DNA from 3 places in the Sporosarcina sp. P18a genome. Region 1 is predicted to be linked to each of the others. Evidence: riboswitches for the same ligand, from Rfam matches in the RefSeq annotation. Region 1 holds a riboswitch; each other region holds the start of a gene.
The links. Region 1 has a riboswitch for cobalamin ahead of CSV75_RS09420 (ribonucleoside-diphosphate reductase subunit alpha). Riboswitches for the same ligand answer to the same signal wherever they lie in the genome.
Positions count from the first base shown of each region.

Region 2: another riboswitch for cobalamin. It lies ahead of CSV75_RS13740 (hypothetical protein); the one in region 1 lies ahead of CSV75_RS09420 (ribonucleoside-diphosphate reductase subunit alpha).
Region 3: another riboswitch for cobalamin. It lies ahead of metE (5-methyltetrahydropteroyltriglutamate--homocysteine S-methyltransferase); the one in region 1 lies ahead of CSV75_RS09420 (ribonucleoside-diphosphate reductase subunit alpha).

Region 1 is NZ_PDYQ01000002.1:402,286-405,760, forward strand. It holds gene CSV75_RS09420 (ribonucleoside-diphosphate reductase subunit alpha) at 1-1,482, opposite strand, end outside; cobalamin riboswitch at 1,642-1,817, opposite strand; gene CSV75_RS09425 (alanine/glycine:cation symporter family protein) at 2,084-3,475, opposite strand, start outside.
Region 2 is NZ_PDYQ01000006.1:64,454-67,928, forward strand. It holds gene CSV75_RS13730 (GNAT family N-acetyltransferase) at 1-423, shown strand, start outside; gene CSV75_RS13735 (MATE family efflux transporter) at 420-1,763, shown strand; cobalamin riboswitch at 1,912-2,101, shown strand; gene CSV75_RS13740 (hypothetical protein) at 2,349-2,573, shown strand; gene CSV75_RS13745 (ABC transporter permease) at 2,622-3,475, opposite strand, start outside.
Region 3 is NZ_PDYQ01000001.1:67,207-70,681, reverse strand. It holds gene CSV75_RS00385 (malate synthase G) at 1-983, opposite strand, end outside; cobalamin riboswitch at 1,386-1,518, shown strand; gene metE (5-methyltetrahydropteroyltriglutamate--homocysteine S-methyltransferase) at 1,666-3,475, shown strand, end outside.

The DNA of each region.
Region 1 (3,475 bases):
CACTTGAATTTTGATCAAACGGTCTAGCACATCTGCTGTCACTGCTCTTCCAAGGTTAATCGATGACAGATTACATACAACGAAATCGCCTGGCTTCGTGCGTGTAACGATCATATCGTCTTCTAGTGTTACGGATTCATGTGTACTAGCTGACATATTTTGTAATATTTCCGAACACAAATTACTAGAATAAATCATACCTTCATGCTTATTCGGATTCATGCGGTTTACCTCGTCGCGATAGAACATGAATGGTGTTCCCGTCTCCAGCTGGCTACGCAAGATACGTTTCATGATTTCAATCGCGGAAACCGTCTCTCGTGATAAATCTTCATTACGGACGCATTCTTCATACTTCTCGCGGAATGTTCCTTGTCCTTTTCTTTCATCATAGAAGTCTTCCAATGAATAGCCCATTTTCGTGCGGACTTCATGTGGATCGAATAAATGCCAGTCTTCACGGGACTCGACTTTCTCCATGAACAAGTCTGGCAAGCAAACGCCTGTGAAAATGTCATGTGCACGTAAACGGTCATCGCCGTTATTGAGCTTGAGATCGAGGAATGTGAAGATGTCTTGATGCCATACGTCGAGATAAACGGCTACGGCACCTTGACGTTGACCGAGTTGATCGACACTGACTGCCGTATTGTTCAGTTGTTTGATCCATGGAAGAACACCGCTTGACGCGCCTTCGAAACCACGAATCGATGCACCGCGGGAACGAACTTTCCCCATATAGACACCGATACCACCACCAAATTTCGACAAGTTCGCGATATCAGTGTTGCTGTTGTAGATCCCTTGTAAGGAATCATCCACTGTATCGATAAAGCAACTGGATAGCTGACCGTGCATCTTGCCTGCATTCGATAATGTAGGTGTCGCTACTGTCATGTATAAATTGCTCATCGCCCAGTATGCTTCGCCAACTTTATGAATGCGGTCTACTGTTTCGTCTTGCATTAGCGTCATCGCGATGATCAACCAGCGCTCTTGCGGCAGCTCCACTGGCTGTTTTTTAAAGTTTACGGTTACGTATCGGTCTACCAATGTTTTCAAACCGATATATGTGAATAATAGGTCACGAGAAGGATCGAGTAGTTTACCGATTTCCTGAAGCTCATCCAGGCTATATTTCTCTGTCAGAACGGATGTATATAAACCTTGTTCCACCAAGCGTTCTACATTTTTCGCAAAGTCGGTATAAACATCTGCCCCGCGCAATGCTTGTTGCTTTGCATAGACGTCGAATAAATAAATACGTGCAGCTACAAACGTCCAATACGTATTCGCTTCATCAATACGGCTTAAAGACTCTAGTACCATCGCGTTTGTCCATTCAGTTGCCGTGCTAGCTGGGTGGCGCTCCTGGAATTTCTCACTCGCTTCGATTAACGGCACCATTTGTTTCTTGCCGAATTCTTCTTGTAAGTTTTCCAACACTAGATTAAGTCCCTTAGTTTCTTGAATAATAGCCATGATATCCGCTCCCTTTAGTTAATTAATTCGGTTATGTACTAAATAAAAAAACTCCCAATAAAATCGGGAGTCGTCAATTGACGCTTAGTAGATCGCGGAAAGTTTTAGGCAGACTGAAATAAGACTGCTTTGTGCTTTCACTCTCCAACCCCGAAGAATGTTTTGCTGAGATGACTGGCAGGTCTACTGGCTGGCACATCGTTCTTCCATCTTTCCTTCCCGCCGAAGCAGTGGTTTTATAAGATAGTCGTCCGTGCCCTCAGTTGCGGGGGCAGCTCCGTTAGTGGCGGATTCCCTTTTAAACGTGGTGGGTACCAATTCATCTGTTTGCTGTTATACACTATATATAGTGTGTCGATTCATATATAACCCTAACATGTTGTGTTCAAACATGCAAAACAAAAATCGAACCGAAGTTCAGAATCCTTCTTCTGAACTACGATTCGACTTTTGTTATTCAGTATTTTATAGTATATCAAACTTTTTACTTCTTGACTAAATAGTTTGTGTGGAGAAGGGATTTCCGCTGCAATCCTAATTTATACATGGTAATAAGTTAAAGATTAAAAATCATATCCCTAACATCCACAAACCACCTCTATTACAAACGATCTTCTGGTTTTTCCGCTGTCTCTTCCCAACATTCTGCGCCTTTTAATTCAGGGATGCTGGCTGATTTGAAGACAGGGTTTCTGCCGGCTTTACGTTGTTTAGTGAAGTCGTCAAGTACTTTAAAGGCAATTTTACCAAGTAGTAGAATGACGATTAAGTTAATGATGGCCATTAGTCCCATGAATAGGTCGGCCATATCCCATACAACTTGTACTTTTGCGATTGCACCGAAGTATACCATGACAAGTACGAGAACTTGATAGATTCGTTTCCATACGATGTTAGCATGAATGAATTCAATATTTGTTTCGCCATAATAATAATTTCCGATGATGGAACTAAAGGCGAAGAACATGATAGCACCGGCAATGAAGTATGGTGCCCATGCGCCTACTTGTACGGCCATGGAATTTTGTGTCAAGATGATACCGTTTGTTTCACCTGTTTGATACAATCCGCCGAGCAAAATGATGAATGCTGTCGCAGAACAGATGATGATGGTATCGAAAAACACACCTAGACTTTGTACCAATCCTTGTTTTGCCGGATGCGATACGTTCGCTGTAGCAGCTGCGTTTGGCACACTACCCATACCTGCTTCATTGGAGAAGAGACCGCGACGTACACCTTGCATCATGGCCATTCCGATTCCGCCACCCATGACTTCTTTAATTCCGAAAGCATGCTCGAATATCAATACAATAATGCCTGGAACTTCTGAAATATTCATAATCACGATATATAACGCTACCAAAATATAGAAAGTCGCCATGATGGGTACGATGGTCTGTGTTACTTTTACAATCCGTTTGACGCCACCGAAGACGATAATCCCTGTTAATAGCATTAACCCAACCCCGACACTCCAGTTAGGAATGCCGAATACGTCAGTGAATGACTGACTGATGGTGTTAGATTGTACTGCATTAAATATGAATCCGAAACACATGGTCAGTAAAATCGCGAAGACAATTCCGAGTTTACGCCAGCCTAGCGCTTTTTGCATATAATACGCCGGCCCCCCGCGGAATGTGTCGCCGTCTTTCACTTTATACACTTGTGCCAATGTACTTTCGATGAATCCTGTCGCCATGCCGATTACAGCGATAACCCACATCCAGAATACCGCGCCGGGCCCACCAATTCCGATCGCAAGGGCTACCCCTGCTACGTTACCTGTTCCTACGCGCGACGCGGCACTAATTGTGAATGCCTGGAATGGCGATACCCCGTCATTGTTATCCTTCTTCTCTACAATCAGACGGAACATCTCACCAAATAAGCGCACTTGTACAAATTTCGTGCGAATTGTGAAATATAAACCTGCTACCAATAACAGTCCAATTAAAACATACGTCCAAATGAAATTATTCGCCGGCCC
Region 2 (3,475 bases), on a different contig from region 1:
GTTGCCTATTTATCCGTACACGAAAACCAAAAGAACTTTATTGAAAGTAATTCATTTTCACTAGCACAATCGCAATTTGAACCAGAATGGAAGTCCATTGGATTATATGATGGAGAAGATTTAGTCGGTTATGCAATGCATGGACGTGAGGCAGATACAGGCAATGTATGGCTTGATCGCTTTATGATCGATCAGCATCACCAAGGAAAAGGCTATGCCAGCAGATTCCTAACACTTCTACTTACCAGAATGGAAGAAAAATATCAATGTGACAAGATTTATTTAAGTATTTATCCAGATAATAAAGCAGCACAACACTTATATGAAAAGTTCGGATTTAAGTTAAATGGACAAATTGATGATTTGGGTGAATTCCCTTGTCTTATCATGGAGCTTGACCTTCAAAGGAGTCCTTTGCAGTGAGCTTTTCACCCAAGTTAAATCTATTGGATACGGAGCCAGTAGGACGTATCTTTTTACGGTACTTAATACCGTCAACTATCGGTATGTTGCTGATGGCAATCAATATTGTAGCGGACGGCATCATGGTCGGTAATCGATTAGGTGCAGAAGCATTAGCGGGAGTCGGAATTTCGGCTCCCGTTTATACGATTTTTTTTGCTATTTCCCTATGGATCGGTATAGGCGCCGCCACGAAATACTCGATGGCAATGGGTTCCAAAGATGTGCTGAAAGCTCGTTCGATTTTCACACATGCAATTTTCTCCATTTTCTTATCCACCATTATAGTAGGTTTAACCGCTTTTATTTATAGGGATCCGTTAGCTTATGCACTTGGAGCCAATACGACCACTTTCCCTTATGTTTCACAATATTTATTTGTCATTCTACTATTTGGCTTTATCTTTACTGTAGAAAACACCTTTAGTATTTTCGTACGCAACGATGGAGCACCGAATCTTTCAATGGCTGGGCTAATTGTGACATCTGTCGTTAACATCGTCCTGAATTATATATTCTTATTTATTTTTGATTACGGTGTTGCCGGTGCTGCATCCGCCACCATTATTGCATCATTCATAGGTATGCTAGTACTCGCAACCCACTTCTTAAAAAAGAACAATAACTTGAAACTGATTCGCTTGAAGTTTAATAAAAAGCTGTTTCTAGCCATTCTACTTGTTGGATTTCCGAGCTTCCTTTCCGAGCTAGGGATCTCTTTCTTTACCATTACACATAATATCGCGTTCGAACGGATGGCCGGCACGGAAGGTGTTGCGGCCTTCTCTATTTTGAACTATGTACACAGTGTCATGCTCATGCTGTTCCTTGGAATGGGTGGTGCGATTCAGCCACTTATCAGTTATTATCAAGGCTCCGGCAACCAGGCAAGGATGAGGGAAACTGTAAAAAAGGCCACTCTCACCGTTGTCATGGCAGGTGCTGTGTTCTTCCTTGTCGGTCAATTCGCGGCAAGCCCTATCGTATCGATCTTCGAGGACTTCCCACAAGCCGTAAGAGATTTGGCTACTACAGGAATTAATTTATTCTTCTTTGCTTATTTATTTACAGGTACGAACTTTGTCATGATGACCTATTATCAGTCTATCGGCAATGTACGGATGGCAACTTGGATCACAGCTTCACGCGAAATTATCATTATGTTGATTTTCTTAATGATTTTACCTCGCTTCTTTGGATTGAACGGTATTTGGTTATCTATTCCAGCGTCTGAGTTTGTCGTGTTTGTAGGTGTTTTCATATATCAACGAAACGCTACACGGCATTCTTTAATTGGGTAGACTTTAAGCCATAGAATAGGCCGGAAACATAAATCGTTGTTCCAAGTAGCGCGACCCGTAGGATTAGGGTGTGTTCGTCATGTAGTGGAGGATGCTGTACTATTTTTGTTCCTTTCTAAATAAGAGTGATATACTAAAAGGGCAACTGAATATCGTGTTAGAGATAGGTGCGTTTATTTTCTTAAACGCTTAAAAGGGAAATCGGTGAAAAACCGATGCTGTCCCGCAACTGTGAGTTGGAGTATAATTCGTTACCACTGTTTCACCGCAAGGGAAATGGGAAGGTGAATTATACGATGAAAACGAGCCAGGAGACCTGCCTAGATCAGTACACACCAATACCCTACGCGGATAGGAGGTGTCAAGTGCGGCTTATGAAAAATCATACACAAGCCGACGTACGAAAAAACGGAATCAGGACATTCTTTAGGAGGCTTCGATATAGTTTCTGTCGATCCAACGTAAATGTTTTTCCTGCCGAACCGTTTAATTCGTCATGGCTTCCCACTTAACATCCTTCCAGGTATTTACTGGATGGATGTTTTTTATGTCAACGAACTAATACAAACACGATGAGGAGAATGAATGATGTGCAATCAAACTATTAACGACTTTACAAACTTATTAAAGGACACATTGATGTCGGAACGTGTGGGTACTCACTCTACCCCCCTTCCTATATTGGTGAAAGATGTAAAGAAACAAATTTCCGAAGATCATACCTACAACTCAGCAGAAAAAGCTAAACAATTGGCTAATTTAGATAAAGCATATCAAATCGTAGTAGCTGAATTAGTAGGTAGTAATTAATTCATAATAAAATCCCCCTGTCCTTGCCTTGTCAGGGGGATTAATCTGTTATAGAGAATCTTTAATCACACGCTTATAATTCCACACGGAAAGCAAACCAAATATTGAATATAGTGCTGTGTAGATTAACATTATGATAATCGTTGGTGTCAGCATTTCAGTACCGAATAAAAACCAGCCGGATTTTACAGCAAAATAGCTATGTAAGAGACCGACGACTAATGGAATACCGAAATTAAATAACTGCTTTCGTTGAATCCCTTTCAGTAAATCCGTTTGTGTATAGCCTAGTTTACGAAGAATAGTGTAGTTCGACTTTTCATCTTCACTTTCGTCCATCTGTTTAAAGTATAAGACGCAGCCAGACGTAACAAGGAAAGCAAGGCCAAGGAATCCCACGATGAACATGATCATGCCAGCACTTTGCATCTGTTTCGTTCTTTCCTCAAGCTTTGATTCATGCCCTGCCCATTCGTTTATTCCCAACACATTAAATAGTTCATTCGCTTTTTCGAGATCATTTTCATTAGTAATATCCACTCCATGATACTCAGTGAATTCAGGCGTTATGGAAGGGTCTTTATCTACATTCATTTTCTGGAACACCCGATCATCCACTACCGCGACAACAAAACCATAAGCTACACGCGTTGGAAGAACAGCTACTCTTTCCGTCCCTTTCAGTGTCAGATCATACATATGCTCTTTGCCTTGAAATACGATTTGCTGATCCGCTTGGAATTTCATAAAGTTTTCCGTCAAACTATCGGAGTTAACGAAGAGCAATTGCTTTTCTTCTACGTCTATCTCCGACAATACTTCATCACTTATGACAATCATCTGCATATCGGTGTAACTCATCTCTTGACTTTCTCCGCCTGGAATAGATAGAACTCTCGATA
Region 3 (3,475 bases), on a different contig from region 1:
AACTCTTTGCCGTCTACACCTATATACGTACGGTCAGCATTCAATTTTCTAGTAACTGTTTTACTACCTCGTTTGAATGTAGATTCCAAGTCACCCTTCATTAAACCAAGCCAGTTACGGTATACGCCCACTTTATCTTCAGCATCAACTGCGGCAATAGAGTCTTCACAGTCCATTAACGTAGAGAGTGCTGCTTCAATTACAAGATCTTTCACACCCGCCTTATCGCTTTTACCAATCGGGTTGTTCTTGTCAATAGCGATTTCGATATGCAATCCATTATTCACCAACAATACTGCAGTCGGTGCATCTTTGGATCCATTATATCCAACAAACTTGGACTCATCTTGCAATTGAGTCTTGTTACCGCTCTCAAGCGTTACTTCAAGTTTGCCTTCAACAATTTTATAAGCTGTTACATCTGCATGTGAACCTTCAGCCAAAGGCGCCGCTTGATCTAGCAAGTTTTTCGCGAAATCAATTACTTTCTGTCCACGAATCGGATTGTATTCAACACCCGCTTCAGCACCCGCTTCATTACTGATTACATCAGATCCGTATAGTGCATCGTATAAACTTCCCCATCGTGCATTCGCTGCATTTAATGCATAACGAGCATTATCGATCGGCACTACCAATTGTGAGCCCGCTTGGTTTGCGATTTCATGATCAACATTAGCTGTTGTCACTTTGAAATCTTCAGGAACTGGCTCTAAGTAGCCAATTTCTTGTAAAAACTCTTTATATTTAACGAAATCAATTTCGCCTTTATTATTTTGATGCCATTCACTAATGGCCTTTTGTAATTCATCACGTTTTTCTAATAGTGCTTTGTTTTCAGGAGCAAGTTCATGAATGAGCGAATCAAAGTTTGTCCAAAATTGATCATTTTGAATTTCTAAGCCCGGAAGAACTTCTTCTTTTACGAAGTTATATAGTTCTGTTGCGACCTGCAATTTACCTACTTGTTCATAGTTTGTCATGGATAAAAGCCACCCCTTAAAATTTTTCCGCTACACTGTTGTATAACATATAGCGATGAACACCCATCATTATCTATTATCCGGCAACACCCCATAGCCCGTCGATCTAAAATCGACACAATAAAGACAAATGATCTCTTCACTTGAAGACGTGTTAGTACATATCATACCTAAAGTCTAGTTTACTTTCAACTGAATTGTGAAAATTTTCACATCATAGTTATCCGCCTTCGAGACAACCTATTCATAAACAGTTATATAACAGTCGGCGTAATATGTTGTTTTATCATTTCGTATTATACTTCCATATCGTTAGTTGTTTTTTAGCATTTATCATTAAATTCTAACAGCGAGTTGACACACTATTTTGCATGTGATAGCTTTAGAGACAATCATCTGAATTGAATAGTTTGAAAAGTAGGTGGAATGAAAATACTTTCATTTCTTAAAAGGGAATCCTTTTCTTGGAGCGGTCCCGCCACTGTGAAGACGTTAATGCGTCCAGCCAGACACCTGCCTATTTTTCATGACGCTAATCCTACGGTGAATAGGGAAGTGTTAGACAGACGCAGTGTATAATCGCATGCTTACAAATAGCATGTTATTTTATACGTACTCGCATTTCTAACATTTCCCCTAGAGATGTTTTTTTTATTGAAAAAAATCAAGGGGGAAATTATCTATGGTAAAAAGCAGTATAACGGGCTATCCCGTAATAGGTGAAAATCGTGAGTGGAAACGTGTACTTGAAGCATTTTGGTCAAAGAAGATCTCGGAAGATGAGCTTCTTCAAACAACAAAAGAGATTCGCTTGGCAAACTTGAAGAAACAGCAAGATGCCGGGGTTGATTGGATTGCTGTGGGCGACTTCACATTGTATGATCGCGTACTGGATACGTCAGCCATGTTCGGAATCATTCCTTCACGCTATAACTGGAAAGGTGGACAAGTTTCCACTTCCACATACTTTTCGATGGCCCGCGGTAATGATGAGGCGGTTGCCTCCGAAATGACAAAATGGTTCAATACAAACTATCACTATATCGTGCCTGAATACGAAGGCCGGCGTTTTGAACTAACGGAAAACAAACCTCTAGCTGCTTATCGTGAAGCCAAGAGCGAACTGGGTATTGAAGGTAAACCTGTTCTACTAGGCCCCTATACATTACTAAAATTATCTAAAGGGTACGAGGATAAAGATGTACCATCCATTATCCTGCAACTGATACCCCTCTATCAAAAGGTATTACAAGAATTACAAGATGAAGGTGTACAATGGATCCAAATCGACGAGCCTATTCTATGTACATCAATAAGTTCAGATGAAATGAAGACTGTTACAGAAATTTATTCACAACTAACGAAAAATCTGAGCGGACTGAATATTCTTCTACAGACATATTTCGATTCAGTTGAACATTATAGAGAAACGATCGCGTTACCTGTTGCCGCTATCGGACTAGATTTCGTCCACGGACGCGAAAGAAATCTAGAGAACTTGAAGCAATATGGTTTCCCAGAAGATAAAATACTTGCGGCAGGAATTGTAGACGGTCGCAACGTATGGCGTTCCAATTTACGTGAAAAACTTACATTGACTGAAAAAATTCAACAGCATGTTACAGCTGATAATTTATGGATTCAACCTTCATGTAGCCTGCTCCACTCACCTGTTACGACTCGCTCGGAACAGAAACTAGATAAAACCATTTTGAACGCGTTAGCATTTGCCGACGAGAAGATTGAAGAAATTAAAGCTATTCAACTAGCAGTACAACATGGATATGAACAAGTTTCTAAGGCATTGGATGACAGTGAAGCAGCATTGACTGCATTTAATTCACTTCCTGCTCGCAATAATAAAGATGTACGTGAAGCGACTTCGGGAAGTCTACTATCAGACAGTAAGCGGAATCTTCCATTTGCAAAACGCAAAGTGAAACAACAGGAAAAATTCCAATTACCACTACTTCCGACTACCACCATCGGTAGCTTCCCACAAACACCGGAAGTACGGGCTACACGCAATAAATGGAGAAAAGGCGAAATTACAAATCAGCAATATAAAGATTTCGTTCAAGCTGAAATTAAAGAATGGATCGATATTCAAGAAGACTTGGGACTTGATGTATTGGTACATGGCGAATTCGAACGTACAGACATGGTGGAGTATTTCGGGGAAAAGCTTGACGGATTTGTCTTTACTGAAAAAGCATGGGTACAATCCTACGGCTCACGTTGTGTTAAGCCGCCAATTATCTTTGGAGACGTTGCGTTTATTAAACCAATGACTGTGGAAGAATCCGTTTATGCAAAATCTCTTACAGATCATGAAGTAAAAGGAATGCTCACGGGCCCTGTAACCATTTTAAACTGGTCATTCGTCCGTGATGACTTGTCTAGAGAAGAAGTGACAAACCAAATTGCATTGGCTTTGCGTAAGGAGATCGAAGCGCTTGAAGCAGCCGGTATTCATATGATCCAAGTGGACG